DNA from 3 places in the Flocculibacter collagenilyticus genome. Region 2 is predicted to be linked to each of the others. Evidence: predicted binding sites of a transcription regulator. Region 2 holds the regulator's gene; each other region holds the start of a gene.
The links. The regulator FliA, encoded in region 2, starts transcription of late flagellar genes. The targets are predictions, from matches to a motif close to CTAAAGNTNNNNNNNNNNNNGCCGATA.
Positions count from the first base shown of each region.

Region 1: a site for FliA is predicted at 3,968-3,994, ahead of HUU81_RS17570 (flagellin N-terminal helical domain-containing protein). Genes of this name have one in related genera too.
Region 3: a site for FliA is predicted at 2,706-2,732, ahead of HUU81_RS05945 (VC2046/SO_2500 family protein). Genes of this name have one in related genera too.

Region 1 covers NZ_CP059888.1:2,461,805-2,468,725, forward strand. Annotated here, with positions in the region: gene fliD (flagellar filament capping protein FliD) at 1-1,604, opposite strand, end outside; gene HUU81_RS10930 (flagellar protein FlaG) at 1,620-2,036, opposite strand; gene HUU81_RS17570 (flagellin N-terminal helical domain-containing protein) at 2,116-3,912, opposite strand; gene HUU81_RS17575 (flagellin) at 4,392-6,191, opposite strand; gene flgL (flagellar hook-associated protein FlgL) at 6,272-6,921, opposite strand, start outside.
Region 2 covers NZ_CP059888.1:1,217,195-1,224,115, forward strand. Annotated here, with positions in the region: gene flhB (flagellar biosynthesis protein FlhB) at 1-146, shown strand, start outside; gene flhA (flagellar biosynthesis protein FlhA) at 205-2,301, shown strand; gene flhF (flagellar biosynthesis protein FlhF) at 2,322-3,869, shown strand; gene HUU81_RS05365 (MinD/ParA family ATP-binding protein) at 3,862-4,740, shown strand; gene HUU81_RS05370 (RNA polymerase sigma factor FliA) at 4,737-5,459, shown strand; gene cheY (chemotaxis response regulator CheY) at 5,507-5,890, shown strand; gene HUU81_RS05380 (protein phosphatase CheZ) at 5,911-6,672, shown strand; gene HUU81_RS05385 (chemotaxis protein CheA) at 6,688-6,921, shown strand, end outside.
Region 3 covers NZ_CP059888.1:1,357,998-1,364,918, reverse strand. Annotated here, with positions in the region: gene HUU81_RS05965 (ATP-binding protein) at 1-256, shown strand, start outside; gene HUU81_RS05960 (hypothetical protein) at 316-747, shown strand; gene HUU81_RS05955 (response regulator) at 749-2,422, opposite strand; tRNA gene HUU81_RS05950 (tRNA-Tyr) at 2,569-2,653, opposite strand; gene HUU81_RS05945 (VC2046/SO_2500 family protein) at 2,767-3,276, shown strand; gene HUU81_RS05940 (FimV/HubP family polar landmark protein) at 3,344-6,921, opposite strand, start outside.

The DNA.
Region 1 (6,921 bases), 1.2 Mb from region 2:
TCATACTTAATCATTTTTTGGTCAAAAGATGTTTTTTCTTCATCTAAACGCTTAATTGAATTGTTTATCGAGTCGGTTTTAGTATCTAAGATACCTTCCGTGGTTTCATAATCATTAACGATACTGTGTAAACTCTTACCTAGGCCATTTTCTCCAGCAAACAACTCACCAAATTTGTCAAAATTTGCCGATATTTGATTATCTAACTTTTCTTGATCAAGCTTTAATGAACCGTCTTTTTGCGTTTCAATACCGAGCATTGAAAGTGAGAGAAATTGCTGAGGAGCGACTTCTACAGATTCACTTAGCCGATTTCTAAAATGACTCATCATAGTTCGAAGGGTGCTATCACCTACAAGTGGGCCTGCACTGTCAACCTGACCAGTTGAAACCGTCAACTCATTGACAACATCCACCACCCCGTTAAATTTTTCAACAAACTCGACCAGCTTTTCTTTTATTGTTTCTTCGTCTAGCTCTACTTTTATTGCATCAGATTCACCCGCATCGTGAACCTTAGTTGCAACAATTTCGACACCTTTTATCGCGTCAGCAAAAACATTTGATGAGCTTGTCACCGCAATACCACCGTTAATGGTGATTTGTGCATTTGATGCAGCTTGGTTCTCAGAATAATTAGTTGGAGAATAATCATGCGCTAAACGTGACAAACCATTACCGTCAGTAATATCACCGTCGTCATCCGTATCAATCGTCATTGAGATTTGGTGATCACCATAGGCTTTGCCAGTGTCCAATACCAATTTAAAACCACCAACCCCATCATCTTCTAAACTAGCCGTTACATCTAAGCCAGATGCATTAATCTTGTCACGCATATCTTCAATGGTATCAGTGGCTGTCACGGCAATCGCAGCACTATCACTACCCACGTTCAACGTAATTTGACCGTTAGAGTTCATCGTTTCGCCAGCTGTAAAGCCTGTTTGCACCGTTGTTTGAGTAGATGAGAAGCCTAAACGCGATAAGCCTGCACCATCATGATTAAGTCCATCATCATCAGCAATGACTATTTGCATTACACTATCATCGCCAAATTTTTCAGAATTAAATACTAAATGAGTACCATTGTCACCAGTAACCATTGTAGCGGTAATGCCCAACTTAGCAGTTTCTGATGCCTCATTAATTTTCGACTGAATCTCGGCTAAGGTGTCAGTATCAGATATTGAAAGGGTGACATTATCACCGTTCGCATAACCAATCGTAATATCGCCTTTTCCAAAAGCGACTGATGGGTCGAATGCTTGGGTAGTAATTTTTTGTGACTTTGCAATTCTATCCACTCTTACATCATAATCTGCTGGCAGGGCCGCAGAACCTGCTGTAGCAGTAAAATTTGTAGAATCTGAAGTTACTTTACGCTTGCTAAAAGTCGTCGACAATTTTAAATCAAACAGATTCGCTTCTAAGTCCGAAGTTGCGCTCTTAAGCTTGCCAATGCCAGAAATTTGCTCGGTGAATTTGACTTGGCTAGCTTCATAACGATCGTCAAACCCTTTACGCTCAGCCTCAACCAGCTGCGTAACAGTTCCACTTACGTCGAACCCAGTGCCAACACCGGGAGAAGATAAAGAAGCCATAGTTCACCTCGCTTGTTAAATACTCGTATCTAAAAACTTACCTGTAGCATTAGATAAGTTATTAACTACGCGTAATACTTCTTCAGATGGTATCTGGCGAATTAGTTCACCTGAATTTTTATCAACAACCTTAATAATGTCTCTGCCAGATTCTTCATCAACAACAAAATTAAGAGATTTATTTAAACTACCCACAAACTCCTGCAATTGTTGAGCCACAACTTCTAACTTTTCAGGTTCAATCAATGATTTATCAGTAGATTGACTCTGGCTAACGTCTTGTTGTTTCGCTGACTTAATATCACTTACCTTATTAGCTTTATCAGCTTCTTGAGCACTGACCGAAGTCTTAGCTTGTGAAGCATCCTTTGAGCTATTAAGGTCTGTTGATAACTCCCTATTTTCATTAAATTTTAAAGTGTCTATGTTCATAACGCCTCCGACAATTTAAACGGCAAAAGGGACCTACAAAGAGTCCCTTTAATTGCCAATTGTTTTTTCGCTTTCCTTGTTAACCAAGCAAACTTAATGCTGCTTGTGGTAACTGGTTGGCCTGTGCCAAGATTGACGTACTTGCCTGAGTAAGAATCTGCGACTTAGTAAGTTTAGCAGTTTCCGCAGCAAAGTCAGTGTCACGAATTCGGCCACGTGATGCTGTTGCGTTCTCAACTACGTTCTCTAAGTTAGAGATTGTAGATGATAAACGGTTCTGTACCGCACCTAGACCAGCACGTTGACTGTCAATGTACTTCAATGCGCCATCGATAACATCGATTGCTTTTTGTGCACCTTGAGCTGTACCGATATCAATTTCATCTAGACCATCTTTGTTAGAAATTGAAGATAGCGCTTCATGTGTACCTTGCATAATACCCGCACAATCGAACGCTGATTGCAATGTAACTTTAAATGCTTCGTTCGCTTTCATGTTTACAGAGCCACCAAACTCGGCATATATAGCTGCCGTGTCAGACATTGCAGATTCAACTTTACCTGTAAGTAAGAAGCCATCTGAAACTACGTTATCACGCTTAGTTACATCACCTTCGTAGTTATACGTGTTAGCACGGATAACTGCTTGCGATGTATTTTGACCTGATACCTGTAGGTTTTCGATACGGATGTTATCACCGTTTTCATTAACCATTACAAGTCGGCCGTCACCTGTTACAGATGCTGCAATACCAGTTTCACTCGCCACTTGGTTAATCGCGTTAACCGCTGCACTTAACTCTTCTGTGTTCGTTAATGTAAATGATACTTTCGATGCCGGAATATCACTTTGTGCGTCATTTTGACCACGTAATTCAAACGAGAACGTTAATTCTGTTACTGGTGAAGTTGTCGAGTTAGAATCTATGAATACACCCACATCATTGGTAATTTCATCAGTACCACCTTTATAGAAGTCTAATGAAATTGTTGTACGCGCATCTGCTCTGACACCAGTTTGCGAAGCAACATTATTAATTGAGTCTGCAACACTTGCTGCGCTACCATCTCGGTTTTCCAGCGTAGTAATTGATTTACCTAACTCACCTTCAACTTCAATATTCAGCGTATTATCGCTATTAGCCCCTAGTGCCATACCTAATGCACCAATATGCACATCAGTAATTTCAGAGTCAGACATCGCACTCACGATTGACATACCACCAAGACCAATAGCAGCACCTATACCAAACTCCGACGCACTTTCAGCACCAAATGAAATATCTAAGCTTGTGTCGTTAAAGTTAACTTGTCTTGAGCTCACATCAAAGCTAGAGTCAAGCTGAACAAGCTCGTACGAGTTTGATCCCATATCAGTTGTTTTAAATGAGCCAACACTCACATTAATTGTTTCATAGGCATTCGCGCCCACTTGGAAACTTTCCGTACCAAATGAACCATCTAATAGCTTTCTATCACCAAAAGTTGTTGCATTAGCAATACGGTCAAGCTCATTTTTAAGTTGCACAACTTCTTCTTGTAGTGCTTCACGGTCACTGTTTGAGTATGTACCGTTGGCAGCCTGTACCGAAAGGTCACGCATACGTTGTAAGATATTTGTACTTTCTTGTAGTGCACCCTCAGCGGTTTGTGCCATTGAAATACCATCATTTGCATTTCGTGCAGCTACATTTAAGCCGTTAATTTGTGATGTTAATCGGCTTGAAATTTGAAGACCCGCAGCATCATCTTTCGCACTATTGATACGTAAGCCAGATGACAAACGTTCCATCGATGTTGTTTGCGAGTTATGCGCTTTACTCAAGTTACGTTGAGCGTTTAGCGATGTAGGATTCGATTTTACTGTAATAGCCATAATGACTCACCTCTCGTAGAAATAATTTTCTTACACTAATTCGTTAATGATTATTTAACGGCAGTTTTTTAACCAACTTTAGAAAAAATTTTAAGAATTTACTTTTTTCTAAAGTTTATGCGGTTAAAAAACAACTTAACCTTCAACTAAAACAAGCCACTATGGCTTTACACGACAAATTAAAAAATGATGCATTTTTCAGTTCTAATCCAACATTTAATTTTATTTGCTACAAGAGTTATAACGGCGCTTAATCGATAAACTTGAATAAAAAATTCAAAAAAGAGAAAAGGAAATAGAAAGGGAGTCAAAAACAAATTTGCAGATGGTATTCAATACGAGGTAAGCAAAAATGTGGAGTGTTAATTAATGTAAGAGCTATATTCTTCTAGTGCTCGTAACGCGTACCCTTTATAAAGCGGTACCCCCATAAATGAAATGAGGGTGCCAAAGGAGATAAAATAAACGAAAGCGACGTTTTAGCCACCAAGAAGCGAAAGTGCTGCTTGTGGTAATTGGTTAGCTTGCGCCAATACTGACGTACCCGCTTGTTGTAAAATTTGATTTTTAGTTAAACGTGCTGTTTCTAACGCAAAGTCTGTATCACGAATACGACTTCTTGACGCTGACGCATTCTCAACGACATTTTCTAAGTTAGAAATTGTTGATGATAGACGGTTTTGCACTGCACCTAAGCCTGCTCGTTGGCTATCAATATAGTCTATCGCGCCATCAATGACGTCAATTGCTTTTTGAGCACCTAGTGCAGTACCAATATCGATTTCATCAATCGTGTTTTGTCTTGATAACTGACTTAGATTTTCATGAGTACCTTGCAGTAACCCTGCCGAATCATAAGCAGACTGCAAAGCAACTTTAAAGCCGTCCGTTGACTTCATATTTACTGTGCCTACGAATTCAGCATAAATACCCGCAGTATCAGACATCGCCGATGCCACTTTACCAGACAACAAGAAACCATCTGAAATTACACTACCACGGTCTGTTACATCACCATCATAATCGTAAGTATTCGCACGTATGACTGCTTGTGAAGTATTTCGGCCTGATACTTGCAAGTTTTCAATACGTATATTGTCGCCCTGCTCACTGATCATCACAACACGACCATCGCCTGTCATTGTTGCTGATATACCAGTTTCACTTGCTACTTGGTTTATCGCATTTACCGCAGCACTTAATTCTTCAGTATTTGTAAGGGTAAATGATACTTTTGATGCAGGTACACCACCTTGTGCGTCATTATTTCCACGTAACTCAAATGAGAATGTTAATTCTGTCACAGGTGACGTTGTCGAATCTGAATCGATAAATACACCTACATCATTTAGTGCTTCAGACGTACCACCTTTATAAAAATCTAAAGAAATAACGTTTCTCGCATCAGCTTTAACACCCGTTTGAGAGGTTGTCGCGTTAATTGTTTCTTCAACCTTAAAGGCACTACCATCCCTATTTTCTAGTGTGGTAATCGACTTACCTAGTTCGCCTTCAATTTCAATATTTAAAGTAGCATCACTATTTGCTGCTAATGGAATACCCAACGCACCAACGTGAATCTCTGAAATTGCGGTATCTGACAAAGCGCTTGTAATCGCCATACGCCCAAGCCCAATTGCAACACTGGAGTCAAATTCGCTATGCGACTGAGTACCAACAGATATATTTAAACTAGTGTCATTGTAATCAACTTGGCGAGAAGAAAGGTTAAAGTTTGAGTCTAAGTCCATTAACTCATAACTTTCATTACCTATCGCATCTGTCTGGAATGAACCCACACTCACATTAATCGTCTCAAACGCATTCGCACCGACTTGGAAAGATTCGGTGCCGAATGTACCGTCCAACAATTTACGATCACCAAACGTCGTGGTCGTTGCAATTCGGTCTAGTTCATTTTGAAGTTGAACGATTTCTTCTTGAAGTGCATTACGGTCAGCGTCTGAATATGTACCATTCGCCGCTTGTACCGCAAGGTCACGCATACGTTGCAAAATATTGGTACTTTCTTGAAGTGCACCTTCTGCCGTTTGTGCCATCGATATACCGTCGTTTGCATTTCTAACCGCTACGTTCAAACCGTTGATTTGTGACGTTAGCTTATTAGATATTTGCATACCCGCAGCATCATCTTTTGCGCTGTTAATGCGTAAACCCGATGAAAGTCGTTCCATCGATGTTGTTAAGCTTTCTGTAGAACCATTCAAATTCCGCTGCGCGTTTAAGGACGCCACATTGGTATTAATGAACATACCCATAATTTATCTCCTCAATGACAAAATCATGTCGCTGTATATTTTATCTCAGTACACTTAATGCACAATTTATGCCAAGTGATTTAAATAAAGTCGAATAATGATAAGTTTTGTATTTTCGCAAATGACTGCTGCGCGGCTTGTAAACCCGTTCGAGAAAGCTCCATATTCTTTATGGCTTCGTAGATATCTATCTCTTCTAATTCCGCAAGCGTCTCTTTCACATTTTCTTGAAAGCGTTGAATAGCTTGGTCTTCGTTAGCAATAGCATTGAGCCGCGCCCCTACATCTGAACGCACATTGTCGATGTTCGTCATGCCGTTTTTAAGATCGCCTATCAGGCTGCCGATAAGGTCATTTCTACGCGTATTTTCAGGCCTATCAAGACGGAGCGTATCGCCAACAATCTCCACTCCTGTAACTCTGATCTCAATACCGTTAAACCTTAAATCAGTGCCTAGCGGATCATAAGGCTGACTGGTAGCAGGTGGAGCTGGTAAGTGTGTTTTAATCACCGTGGCAGGAATCGTAGAACGATCCACTTCATCAATTTGAATCTCACCCGGTGCAGGAAAAGATATTTCAAAATCTGCAAGATTATGATCATCAGGCGACACTATGTTGCCACCTGTGACATTTATTGCCGAACCTACATTTGCCTGTGCAGTGTAGTTAGTGCCACTGACTGACAAAGCATCAACTGCTTGTTGCATGATCCAAAGAATATTCGTGG
Region 2 (6,921 bases):
ATGATCAAATACCCGAGCAACTTTTCGTGGCAGTTGCTCAAGTGCTTGCTTACGTGTTCCAGTTAAAGCAATTCCAAACAAAGAAAGGAACCAAGCCTAAACCTCTAAGTAAAAACCTACCCATACCGCCAGAATTCAGTTACTAATTTTTGGCGTACTACTTGCTTAATCGCTTAGGTAGCGTGTGATTAAGTAGGTTGATGTATGGAATTAAGTGCGGTTTTAAATTCGTTAAATAAAGATAAAATGATATACCTCAAAGGTATAGCGACGCCTTTAATGGTTTTAGCTGTGCTGGCCATGGTGGTATTACCGTTACCTGCATTTGTTTTAGATATTCTATTTACCTTCAATATTTCGCTAGCACTGGTTGTGTTGCTAGTGACCGTTTATACCCTGAAGCCGCTCGAATTCGGCGCTTTTCCCAGTGTGTTACTCATTGCAACGATACTGCGACTTGCCCTCAATGTAGCGAGTACCCGTGTTGTATTACTAGAAGGCCACAAAGGGGGCGATGCGGCTGGAGCCGTTATTGAAGCCTTTGGCTCGGTGGTTATTGGTGGCAACTACGCTGTTGGTTTAGTTGTATTCCTGATCTTAATTATTATTAACTTTGTGGTGGTAACTAAAGGTGCGGGACGTATTTCAGAAGTTACAGCACGCTTTACTTTGGATGCAATGCCGGGTAAACAAATGGCGATTGACGCTGACCTAAATGCAGGCTTTATCACGCAAGAACAAGCCAAAGCACGACGGGAAGAAGTGACGGCTGAAGCTGACTTTTACGGTTCGATGGACGGTGCCAGTAAATTTGTAAAAGGTGATGCAATTGCCGGCATTATTATTTTATTTATTAATATTATTGGTGGCTTATTTATTGGCATGATTCAACACGGCCTAGAATTTGGTACCGCAGTTGAGATTTATACATTACTAACTATTGGTGATGGTTTAGTTGCTCAAATCCCGGGATTATTACTTTCAGTAGGGACAGCTATTGTTGTAACACGTCAAAATACCGAGCAAAACATGGGCGATCAATTTGTTACGCAATTAGGTAACGACAAGCCACTGTTTATTGCAGCAGGATTGATGTTTGTTATGGGGGTTATTCCTGGCATGCCGCATTTCGCATTTTTACTATTAGCCTGTATTTTGGCAGGCGTACCAGGCTATGCCAAATGGAAAGCAAGTAAAGCAGCCGCTAACCCCGTGGTTGAAAGGGAGCAGGAAGTGCAGCCGACTGCGCCTGTAGAAATAAAAGAGCTTGGTTGGGATGACGTTCAACAAATTGACACTATTGGCCTAGAAGTCGGTTATAGGCTAATTCCGCTTGTAGATAAATCACAAGGCGGTGAGTTACTGGACCGAATTAAAGGGGTACGGAAGAAACTCTCTCAAGAGCTTGGCTTTTTAGTGCCTGCAGTACATATTCGTGACAATTTGGACCTAGATCCTAATGCTTATCAAATCGCAGTAATGGGTGTTTCCACCGGCGATGGTGAGTTAAAGCACGACAGTGAACTTGCGATTAACCCAGGGCAAGTATTTGGCCCTGTAGATGGTGTTGCAACGAAAGATCCTGCATTTGGCTTGGACGCAATATGGATTAACCGAAAAGATAAGGAACATGCACAGTCTTTAGGGTATACCGTAGTGGACGCAGCAACGGTTGTGGCAACACACTTAAGCCAAATTTTAACGAATAATGCCGCACTGTTACTCGGTCATGAAGAAGTGCAAAATTTATTAGACATGCTGGCCAAAAGTTATCCTAAGTTAGTTGAAGGATTGGTGCCGGATGTATTACCACTCACCACGGTGGTTAAAGTGCTACAAAACTTATTAAACGAAGGGGTGCCAATTCGTGATATGCGAACGATTGTTCAAACCCTTGTTGAATACGGACCAAGAAGCCAAGACACTGATGTATTAACAGCAGCGGTGCGTATTTCATTACGCCGTTTAATTATTCAAAACTTAGTTGGATCAAGCCCTGAAGTATCTGTCATTACTTTGGCGCCAGAGCTGGAACAGATGTTGCATCAGTCGATGCAAATGGCGGGCGATGAAGGCGCAGGCATTGAGCCTGGTTTAGCAGAGCGCATTCAAAAATCATTGAGCGAAGCGCATCAAAATCAGGAACTGTCTGGCGAGCCATCAATTTTACTAACATCAGGAATGTTACGTTCGGTACTTTCTCGATTTGTTAAGCACACTATTCCGGGGTTAAGTGTTATTTCTTATCAAGAAATTCCGGATGAAAAACAAATTAAAATTGTTAGTTCTATCGGCCAGTAAAATTGCACTAGGGGTAGAAAATGAAAATCAAACGTTTTGTAGCAAGAGACATGCGTACAGCGCTTAATGAAGTTAAAGAAGAGTTAGGTGTAGATGCAGTTATAATGTCTAACAAAAAAGTGGCTGAAGGGGTCGAAATTGTAGCGGCAATTGATTACGACTCACCAAAAGCTGCAGAAACAAAACAGCCTGAGCCTACTCAATCACCTACTAGGGCAAGTACCTTACATGCTGTTGCTGATGAAGAAGATAGGGCTCCTGTGATGCACCCTAGTCACGAACCTATTAAGCCCACTGCTGAATTTGAAGCGCTATTAAATAATGCAGCTGAGGGTGCGATTAACAATGACAAAGAAAGTATTGCTTCATCTTTAGAGGCGTTACTGTCGCGTCAGCATGCAATTAAGGCACATAAAGCGGGAGCTACTCATTCTCAATCAACACCAACTGCTAAGCAAGCGCAACCTGCACGGCCAAATAGAAATAATCATTTAAATAGTAAGCCTGCGAATTTAGCTCGCGGTTTCGATACGTTAGATAAAACAGAAAAAACACATGCTCCGAAGGCCGCTTATAATCAAACGGCAAGCCATCATCAAACTGCGACATCAGAAACAGCTTCTGTACAGCATCAAGCCGACATGCAAAGCATGAAAGGTGAAATTGCATCTTTAAGAAAGTTATTAGAGCATCAAGTATCTGGCTTATTATGGCAGGAACTGGAAAGAAAAGAGCCGCTACGCGCAATGCTAATTAAAAAATTAAAAGCACTAGGTATTTGTGATGAAGTAGCGGATCAAATGGCGTGTTTTATTCCTGAAGATCTTGCAGACCATGAAGCATGGCCTAGTGTACTCGAATTACTTGAAGGCCAGTTAAGTACAACTCGTAACGATGTGATCCATAAAGGTGGAGTGTACGCTTTTGTTGGGCCTACTGGTGTAGGTAAAACCACGACCATTGCTAAACTTGCCGCTCAATATGCAAAAATGCATGGGGCAGAACATATTGGTTTAATTACTACCGACACATACAGAATAGGTGCGCACGAGCAGCTTGCTACTTATGGTAAAATCATGGGGTGCCCAGTAAAAATTGCAAAAGATGCGACGGAACTTGAAGCGTTATTAAAATCAATGAGAAGCAAGAAATTAGTACTTATTGATACTGCAGGACTAAGCCAACGCGATTTAAGATTAACACAACAACTTGATACATTGATTACAAGCACTAATATTAACATCAAGACCTACTTAGTATTATCAGCAAATGCACAAAGAAGAGTACTAGAAGAAAGCATTGAGCACTTTAAGCGCATTGCACTTTCTGGTTGTATTTTCACCAAGCTTGATGAAAGTTTGAGCTTAGGAGAAATAATTAGCGTCGCGATCCAAAATGCATTACCAATTGGCTATCTTACTGATGGACAAAGAGTACCTGAAGATATTAAAGTAGCGTCTGCAAAGAAACTCGTAGAAAATGCGGCAGATTTGCTCGACTCTCAAAGTGGCTCGGAACATGTTTGGTACACCCAAACAGAGCCTCAAGCAGTAGGAATGTATGAATAAAAATCTTTTCGACCAAGCTAGTGGCCTGAGGAATATGAATCAAAGTAAACCCATTAAGGTGATATCAATAACAGGCGGAAAAGGAGGGGTAGGAAAAACAAACGTATCTCTTAATACTGCTATCGCAATGGGGCAGTTAGGAAAAAAAGTACTCGTATTAGATGCGGATCTCGGGTTAGCAAATTGTGATGTGATGCTTGGATTACGCGTTGAAAAAAATATTTCCCATGTTCTTTCTGGTGAATGTTCGCTAGAAGAAATTTTAGTGGAAGGGCCTCACGGCATTAAGATTGTGCCTGCAACATCCGGCACTCGTTCAATGGTTGAGCTATCAGCGGCTGAGCATGCTGGGTTAATTCGTGCTTTCAGTGAAATAAAGTCTTCTTTTGATGTATTGCTTGTAGATACCGCAGCAGGTATTTCCGAAATGGTACTGAGTTTTTCACGTGCCGCACAAGACGTAGTTGTGGTTGTTTGTGATGAACCTACATCGATTACCGATGCTTATGCGTTAATGAAAGTACTTAGCAGAGAGCACGGCGTATACAAATTTAAAATTGTAGCGAATATGGTGCGTAGTTTACGTGAAGGACAAGAATTATTTGCTAAACTGTCCAAAGTAGCGGATCGTTTTTTAGATGTTTCACTAGAAATGGTCGCGACCATTCCGTTTGACGAAAATATAAGAAAGTCGGTTAGAAAACAAAAGGCTATAGTTGACGCGTTTCCTAAATCTCCAGCGTCAATTGCGATTAAAAATTTAGCCGCTAAGGCGATTAAGTGGCCTGTTCCAGTGCAACCGACAGGGCACGTAGAGTTTTTTATAGAGCAGTTAGTCAGAAATCATACTGAGTCAAGAGACGAAATTTGAGTAAGAAAATTGCCACTTATGAAAAAAAAGATACGCTATCCCAGCTTGTTGAAGCCCATGCAGGGCTTGTAAAGCGTATTGCGCATCACTTAATGATGCGGCTACCTGCAAGCGTTCAAGTAGATGATTTAATTCAATCTGGCATGATTGGTTTGATTGAAGCAGCAAAAAAGTTTGATGGTAGCAAAGGCGCAAGCTTTGAAACGTATGCAGGCATTCGTATCCGAGGCTCAATGCTAGATGAAATTAGACGTGGTGATTGGACGCCTCGCTCAGTTCATAAAAATAGCAGAATGATTGCCGAAGCGATTGCTGAATTAGAGTCAGAACTGGGAAGAGATGTTTCTGACACAGAAGTTGCTGAAAAACTTGATATTCCACTAAATGAATACCATCATATGCTTAACGAAGCGAATGTTGGCAAAATAATTGGTATAGAAGACTTAGGCGTAACGGAAGATGTATTGTCGGGAAACAATGATGATAAATCTGTGAATGAGCCTTTTGAAGGAATTGCAAACCAAGCTTTTAAGCAATCATTAGTGAAGTCGATTAAAACATTACCAGAAAGGGAAGCGTTGGTGCTTTCACTTTACTATGATGATGAACTAAATTTACGCGAGATTGGTGAAGTTCTTGATGTAAGTGAATCAAGAGTAAGCCAAATTCATAGTCAGGCAATGCATAAATTGAAAGCAAAAATGCGAACTTGGCTATAATAGAAATAATAATTAATAAAAGTTAAATTGCCTCAATGGAGGGTGTTTTGGATAAGAATATGAAGATTCTTGTTGTTGATGACTTTTCTACAATGAGACGTATCATTAAAAACTTGTTAAGAGATCTTGGCTTCACAAACGTACAAGAAGCAGATGATGGCAGTACGGCACTTCCTATGTTACAAAATGGCGATTTCGACTTTGTAGTAACTGACTGGAACATGCCGGGCATGCAAGGTATTGACTTGTTACGTAACATTCGAGCCGACGATAAATTAAAACATATACCTGTAATGATGGTAACTGCCGAGGCGAAAAAGGAGCAAATTATTGCTGCTGCTCAGGCGGGAGTTAATGGTTATATTGTTAAGCCATTTACAGCGGGCACGCTTAAAGCAAAATTAGATAAAATATTTGAGCGTCTAGGTTAATCCTGTTCAAGGAGAGTAAAATGTCAGCATCAAATGCTTCATTAATTAGTCTTGAGCAGGCAAAAGAGTTGGTTCAGTTATTGGAAGATGGTGAAGTCGATAAAGCGAATCAAATCATTCATGATACCAGCTCTCCAGAGTCCTCCGAATTGTTTGCGGAAGTAGGCAAACTTACTCGTGTGCTACACGACTCACTTCGTAACTTCCAACTTGATGCGCGCATCTCAAATTTAGCAAATGATGACTTACCAGATGCTAAAGAGCGACTTAATTACGTAATGAACTTAACTGAGCAAGCAGCCAATAGAACGATGGATGCAGTGGAGTCAAGTTTACCAATCGCTGACAAAATCAATAATGACATCGCACAGCTAAAACCACACTGGAATAAGCTAATGAGTCGTGACTTGAAAGTGGGCGAATTTAAGGCGCTGTGCCGCAATTTAGACAACTTTATCAAACAAGCTGAAACAGATGCCGCTCAGCTACACGTGCTGTTAACAGAAGTATTGATGGCTCAGGATTTCCAAGATTTAACCGGACAAGTAATTCGACGCATTATTGAATTGGTGCGCGAAGTGGAAGATAGCTTAATTTATCTTCTTAAGGTATTTGCTGGTGAGGATGCTGCGCTTGCGCAAGCTGATGATAAATCTAAAGATAAATTAAGTCAGTCCGATAAAGAAAAAGCGGAAGGTCCGATCATGAATGCAGAAGTGCGTGAAGATGTAGTTACGGATCAAGATGAAGTAGACGACTTATTGTCAAGTTTAGGCTTTTAAAAGGGGAGCAGCTGCATGAGCTTTGATTTGGATGAAGACATATTACAGGATTTTCTGGTTGAGGCTGGAGAAATCCTAGAGTTATTATCCGAGCAGCTTGTTGAACTCGAAAATAATCCTGAAGATGCTGATTTATTAAATGCAATCTTCCGCGGCTTCCATACAGTGAAAGGCGGCGCAGGATTTCTTTCTTTAACAACGCTAGTTGATGCCTGTCACGGTGCTGAAAATGTGTTTGACGTATTGCGG
Region 3 (6,921 bases), 140 kb from region 2:
CACTGCACAGAACCAACCTGACTATCTATTATTAACTATAGAAGATGATGGTTGTGGCTTAAAACAAAGTGATCTATCACAATTATTTGAGCGTGGTACCCGCTTAGATAATTACAGTCAAGGACATGGTGTAGGCTTAGCAATAGTTAGCGATTTAGTATACGACTATCACGGCACTATTGATGTTAATCAAAGTCACCTAGGCGGTGCTAAATTTTCAATTGTGCTCCCTACGCAGAAAGTAATTGCAAGTTAGCCTGTATATTTATTTAAATTAATTATAAATAATTTAACCACTAGTTTAATAGGAAAATAATGTCTATATCTTTCAACGCTGTAAAGCCTACTGTTTTCTCATTTATGTTGTTGTACGTGTTTTTATCTAGCACTGTAACGGCAGCACAAAACAAAGTAGATGCATGTTTGAAAAAAGATCCCATTACCTCACAGCTCCAATGTTTGGATCAACATATTGCATCCTTACAGCGCATTCAAGAGTCTTGGGAAAACAGCCTGACTGTGGGATTAGAAGAAATTGCACGCAACAAAGGACGAAAAGACGCTTTAGCAAAAGCGAAGAAGGAAAAAATATTTTACGACAAAATGGTAAAAGAAAGTTGCGGGTGGCAGTACTTGTTGCAATTGCCAAACACCCAAGTAGGGGCGCTATTTTATAAAAAGTGCGAAATTAAAATGATTGAGCAACGAATTGATAATTTAAAATATTTTTCAAACTTACTGAAGTAGCTTATTTTTTTCGTGCCTCTTCATTATTCAAAATACTATCAAATTCCTCCCGTAGTGCTTTATGGCGAGCACTATGTGCTTTAGGGAGGTTCATACCATCAACCACTTTAAATGTTTGCTTTGCTTTGTCGATAAGCGCCTGATTAATCTCTTTCTCATCATTCAAAAGCTGTAAACAGGCTTGAATTAAGTTAAGCGCACTACCAGTATTCATTGGAGCAAATTTTAAAGCGTTTTCAAAATGTTCAATCGCGGTTTTATACTCTTTGTTCTTATATTGCTCTATTCCCGCTTTATTTTCTGCTGTAAATTGCTCAAAGTTTAAAGCAGACTTTTGCTGCGCTTCTTCAATAAGGTTAGTTAATTCGTCAGAAACTTCGCTGTGCTGCTCTTGTAGCTCCTGTAATAACAAATTAGCTTGCTCGTATTCGCCTATGTCCATCATTAATAAAATAGCATCTGGAATAGTATCAATAGGCTCTTCTTCATGCTTTTCTTTATACTCTTCTACAGCTGTTGAATATTTTTTCTTTGCCATAAAGTGCTTGCCGCTAATCCCATCTATTCTCGCCATACACATGGACTCAAACATTCCGTAGTCAAAGTTCTTAAACAAAAACTCATCACGTTTATTGCGCTGTAACGTATGAATCGCCTCTTTTTGATATTGTAATTGCTCTTTTTGAGATTCACTGTGTTCAGAAGCATTAATAATTTTTCTTACATAGCTCATTAAGTCATTAGAGCCATAATTAACTGACCGCTTTGCCATTTCAAAAATACTGCCACAAGCAGACATCGCCAAAGCATAATCTTCATTGTCTTTTGCGATTTCATAAAGCGATGATTGTCGCTCTGTCGAATAAGGAGAAAGCTCAATTGCATGCTTAATGGCTTTTAGGGCTTTGGCAGGTAAGTTTATTGCTAAATAAGCTTTTGCTTGTATGTCGTAAGCTTCAACCAAAAAGCTATTTTGGCTAAGCGCTTCTTCAGCAAGTTCAACAGCGTCTTTGTATTTATGCTGTAATAAGTAAGCTTCTGCTAGTCCAATTAAAGCCCAAGTAACCCGTTTAAATACAAGCTCATCGTTTAACAAAGACTCTACTTCATCGTATCGGCCCACTTTGCAATAAACCTCAGCAAGCAGCTTGCTACAAAACTGTCGGTATCGAGGAAAGTCAACAATTGCCTTTTTGCACTCCTCAATAACTACCTCATAATCTTCATCCATTAATGCTTGGTAGATAGGCTTAAGAGATTGCTTTTTCTTATAAACTTTTTCAACGCGGGATTTTAAAACGTTTTGTGAGAAGGGCTTAATCAAATAATCGTCTGGCTGTCGTTCAACTGCCCCCATCACCATAGGACGAGAACTTTCTCCAGAAACAATAATAAACACACTGTCGGCTTTTAGTAGTTTTTGCTGCTTAAGATCTTCAAGTAACTGACGACCACTTTTTCCAGTACCTAGATTATAATCAACAAATAAAATATCGTACTGTGTTTTTCTACACTTCAATAGTGCAGCTTCACCGGTAGTAGCGAACTCTGACGATTTAGCACCTAAATTATGCAAAATACCTTTTAGCATAAATTGAAATGGGCGCTGATCATCAACGATTAATATTTCTTTATCTTTATAATCAACAAAGTTTGTTGAACCTTTAATTAGCAAAAACGCTCGCCTTTATTCAGTAACGCCAATGGACTTATTTAATATAACGTAACATTAAAGTGTTTGTATGGTAAATAAATAAGCGATAGTGAATTAAAGTAAAATATGAATTTAAACAACGAATAAAACAGAGAACGTCGAAAGAATGGTGGAGGGGGCAGGATTCGAACCTGCGAAGGCGGAGCCGTCAGATTTACAGTCTGATCCCTTTGGCCACTCGGGAACCCCTCCAAAGCGACGGGAGGCATAATACCAAAAAGTTTCGTCGAGTAAAGAGAAAATACTAACTATTTTAATTATTTTGCCGATAAATAGACTTACCACACGCAAAGAGGTCGCTATTTGTGCAGTTAGCTGAAATATTAGTCAATGAAAAGCAATTAGGAAATAAACTCAATCGCTCAATCAATGAAGCGCGAAGAGAAGATTTTGGATTATTGCTATCAATGCTTTCTCAAGATGTATTAGATCAAGCTGTTTTCTCTTTGCCACATGACGACATTGAAGATAACACGTTAACAGAAGATAAGCTGCGGAAGCAGTTTGGTGTAGCGCCCGCAAGAGATTTCTCTACAGCAGAGTCTGATATTGCGCTATTCAATGAAGTATCTAATAGCTTTTTAAAGGATGGTTTATCCTCAGCGAAACTGTTTATGGCAGTTCACCCTCTTCCACTTGCTTTAAAAGATAACCCAAACAAAATCGATAGTGACGTAATTAATAACTGTGAGCTTAGTGTGCGTAAAAAACTTGTCTCTGGGTTGTCAAGTCTGCAAGAAACTGCCATTCTTGATGAAACGGGGCTCTACGAAATTATTCCAAAAGCACAGGCTGCGCTTTCAATGACAGCCTAGCCCCTGTAATTAAAGTTGTTATAAATAATGTTAGCTTTGAGCTAAACAGCCATTCTGATTAGCTTTATTAGCTTTGTTTAGTGGTAGATAATAAATCCTGAACTTCAGACTGCATAGCATCTGATAAGTCCTCTTCAGCTAAATCATTCAACATGCTTTCAGCATTTTCATAGTCGCCAATTTCAATATAAGCGCGTGCTAAATCTAGTTTTGCCCCTGCACCGCCATCAACCGTATCTACATCCAGCGGCTCTTCTTTAGAAATTAAGTCGTCAAACTCATCTAATCCGACTTCAATCTCCACACTATCGTAGGGTTCAAGCTCTTCTTCAGCTTCATCAGACTCATCCAATAACGATGCAATATCCACATAAGGCTCTTCTACCGAGCTAGAGTTTTGCTCTTCCTGTAATTCAAATTCATCAACTAAAGGCTCAATATCTTCAATGTTCTCATCTGCAATATTAACGTCTAATTCAATATCTGGATCTATGGCAGGCTCATTGGCATCCTGACTATCAGAATCAATTTCAGATAAAAGAGCATCAAAATCTACATGTTCAAGCTCGTCTAACTCTTGGGCTTCGTCACTTTCAGGTAAATCTGTTAAAACATCTTCATCAGAAACTGTCTCATCTAGCAGTGCGTTTAAATCTACTGGTAACTCGTCATCGCTTTCAACATCACTTATCCCTGCAACACTCTCATCTTCTGTAGCTTGCTCAGGCTCAGTATTTAGCTCTTCGTTTAAATCAGCATCCAGCTCTGCATCAATGTCTTCTGTTATTTCAAACTCTTGATAATCATCTTCATTCAACAGAGACGCTAAGTCGAGCTCATCTTCATCGGCATCATCTGTTTCTAATATAGGATCTTCTGTATTAAGTTCAGCTTGTTGCTCATGAGGTTCATCTTCAAGCACTTCATTTTCATCAATAGTGAGCTCTGGATATTCATCTAGCTCTGCACTCGGGTGCTCTACTCTAATATCCGCTTCTGAAACTTCAATGTCTTCATCAGGCGAATCAAGCGATACCGCTGAATCCGTAAAGGCATCTTCCTCAGGCGTATCTGTCGTGTCTAACGTTTCTGCCCCTAATAAATCTACTTCTTGTTCAGGTTCATCCAATTCAAGTTCAGGAAGCTCATCGTCCTCTAACGTTAAGTCTTGTGATTCAGCTTCTTCAGGCTCCGCATCACTTTCTGTGGCCTCATCTAAAAGCTCTGTTAACTCTTCTGTAGGCTCTTCCGGAAATTCTTCAACAGGAAGTTCGCCAAGCATTTCATCATCAGCAAGCGGCTCACTTGTTTGTGCTTCTGCTTCTAACGCTTCATCAAGCGCTAACTCTTGTTCTTGAGCCTGCCCTTCTATTTCAAACTCTTCTTGTTCAGGCTCTTCTTGGGCAGGATCTTCAAGCATTAAGTCTTGTGATTCAGCTTCTTCAGGCTCCGCATCACTTTCTGTGGTCTCATCTAAAAGCTCTGTTAACTCTTCTGTAGGCTCTTCCGGAAATTCTTCAACAGGAAGTTCGTCAGGCATTTCATCATCAGCAAGCGGCTCACTTGTTTGTGCTTCTGCTGACTCTGGTGCTTCATCAAGCGCTAACTCTTGTTCTTGAGGCTGCCCTTCTATTTCAAAGTCTTCTTGTTCAGAGTCGTCTTGCACAAACTCTTCTTGTTCAGGCTCTTCTTGGGCAGGATCCTCAAGCGCTAACTCTTGTTCTTGAGCCTGCTCTTCTAATGTTAGGTCTTGCGCTTCAGCTTCTTCTAACTCCGCATCACTTTCTGCGGTCTCTTCTAATAGCTCTGTTAACTCTTCTGTAGGTTCTTCCGGAAATTCTTCAACAGGAAGTTCGTCAGGCATTTCATCATCAGCAAGCGGCTCACTTGTTTGTGCTTCTGCTGACTCTGGTGCTTCATCAAGCGCTAACTCTTGTTCTTGAGCCTGCTCTTCTATTTCAAAGTCTTCTTGTTCAAGTTCTTCTTGGGTAGGATCTTCAAGCGTTAAGTCTTGTGATTCAGCTTCTTCAGGCTCCGCATCACTTTCTGCAGTCTCATCGAAAAGCTCGGCTAGCTCTTCTGCTGTCTCTTCCTCTAAATCTTCAGCAGAAAATTCATCATCAACTAGCGGCTCGCTCGTTTGCGCTTCTGCTTCTAACGCTTCATCAAGCGCTAACTCTTGTTCAGAATCTTCTGGCGTGAGTTCTTCTTGTACAAGCTCTTCTTGTTCAGACTCTTCTTGGGTAGGCTCTTCTAACGTTAAGTCTTGTGATTCAGCTTCTTCTAACTCCGCATCACCTTCTGTAGTCTCATCTAAAAACTCGGTTAACTCTTCTGCTGGCTCTTCTTCTAATTCTTCAATAGAAAATTCATCTGGTATTTCATCATCAACTAGCGACTCACTCGTTTGCGCTTCTGCTTCTAACGCTTCATCAAGCGCTAACTCTTGTTCAGAATCTTCTGGCGCGAGTTCTTCTTGTACAAGCTCTTCTTGTTCAGACTCTTCTTGGGTAGGCTCTTCTAACGTTAAGTCTTGTGATTCAGCTTCTTCTAACTCCGCATCACCTTCTGTAGTCTCATCTAAAAACTCGGTTAACTCTTCTGCTGGCTCTTCTTCTAATTCTTCAATAGAAAATTCATCTGGTATTTCATCATCAACTAGCGGCTCACTCGTTTGCGCTTCTGCTTCTAACGCTTCATCAAGCGCTAACTCTTGTTCAGAATCTTCTGGCGCGAGTTCTTCTTGTACAAGCTCTTCTTGTTCAGACTCTTCTTGGGTAGGATCTTCTAGCGTTAAGTCTTGTGATTCAGCGTCTTCAGGCTCCACATCACCTTCTGAAGTCTCATCTAAAAGCTCGCTTAATTCTTCTGTTGTCTCTTTCTCTAAATCTTCAACAGGAAGTTCGTCAGGCGTTTCAGCATCAGTCACTGACTCACTTGTTTGTGCCTCTTGCGCTTCAGCTTCTTCAGACTCTGCTCCACCTTCGGCTTCCTCACCTAAGTCCAGATCTTGCAGCTCATCCTTACCAATTGTTTCATCAGCGCTCACTTGACTTGTATTTTCAAGCTCTGGCTCTTCCGTCACGTCTTCATCAAGTAAGTCTTTTTCATGAGCGACTTGCTCTTTTACTTCATTACTTGCAGGTTCTTCAGTACTATCGGTTAGCTCTGACTGCGATGCTTGAGTTTGTTCATCTTGCTCAGAAATGATATCTACATCTGTTACCTGTTCATTTTCTAAGCTCGCTATATTTTCCGATTCCTGTAACTCATTGCTTTCTTCAACTTTGGCTTCTTCATCGTCATGAGTATCAGTTTGTGCTTCACTATTTTCAGCTTCATCTATCTCTATATCATCTTCTGAAGTTGATTGAGCATCCAACTCATCAGCATCAATCAAATCTTCAAAATCTAGATTTTCATTTTCAACACCATCAGTTTCATCGAAGATTGCCTCTTCATCTAACTCTTCAACCTCTTCATCATTTTCTGATAGAACCTGGTCAATATCAGTATCTAGAATATCAGCCGCTTCACTCTCAATATCGGACAATTCTTGGATTTCATCTTCTTGCACATCTTCTTCTAGTTGATTGTTATCAGCCGTTTCTTCAAGCAAAGCGTCAATATCATCTAATTCATCAC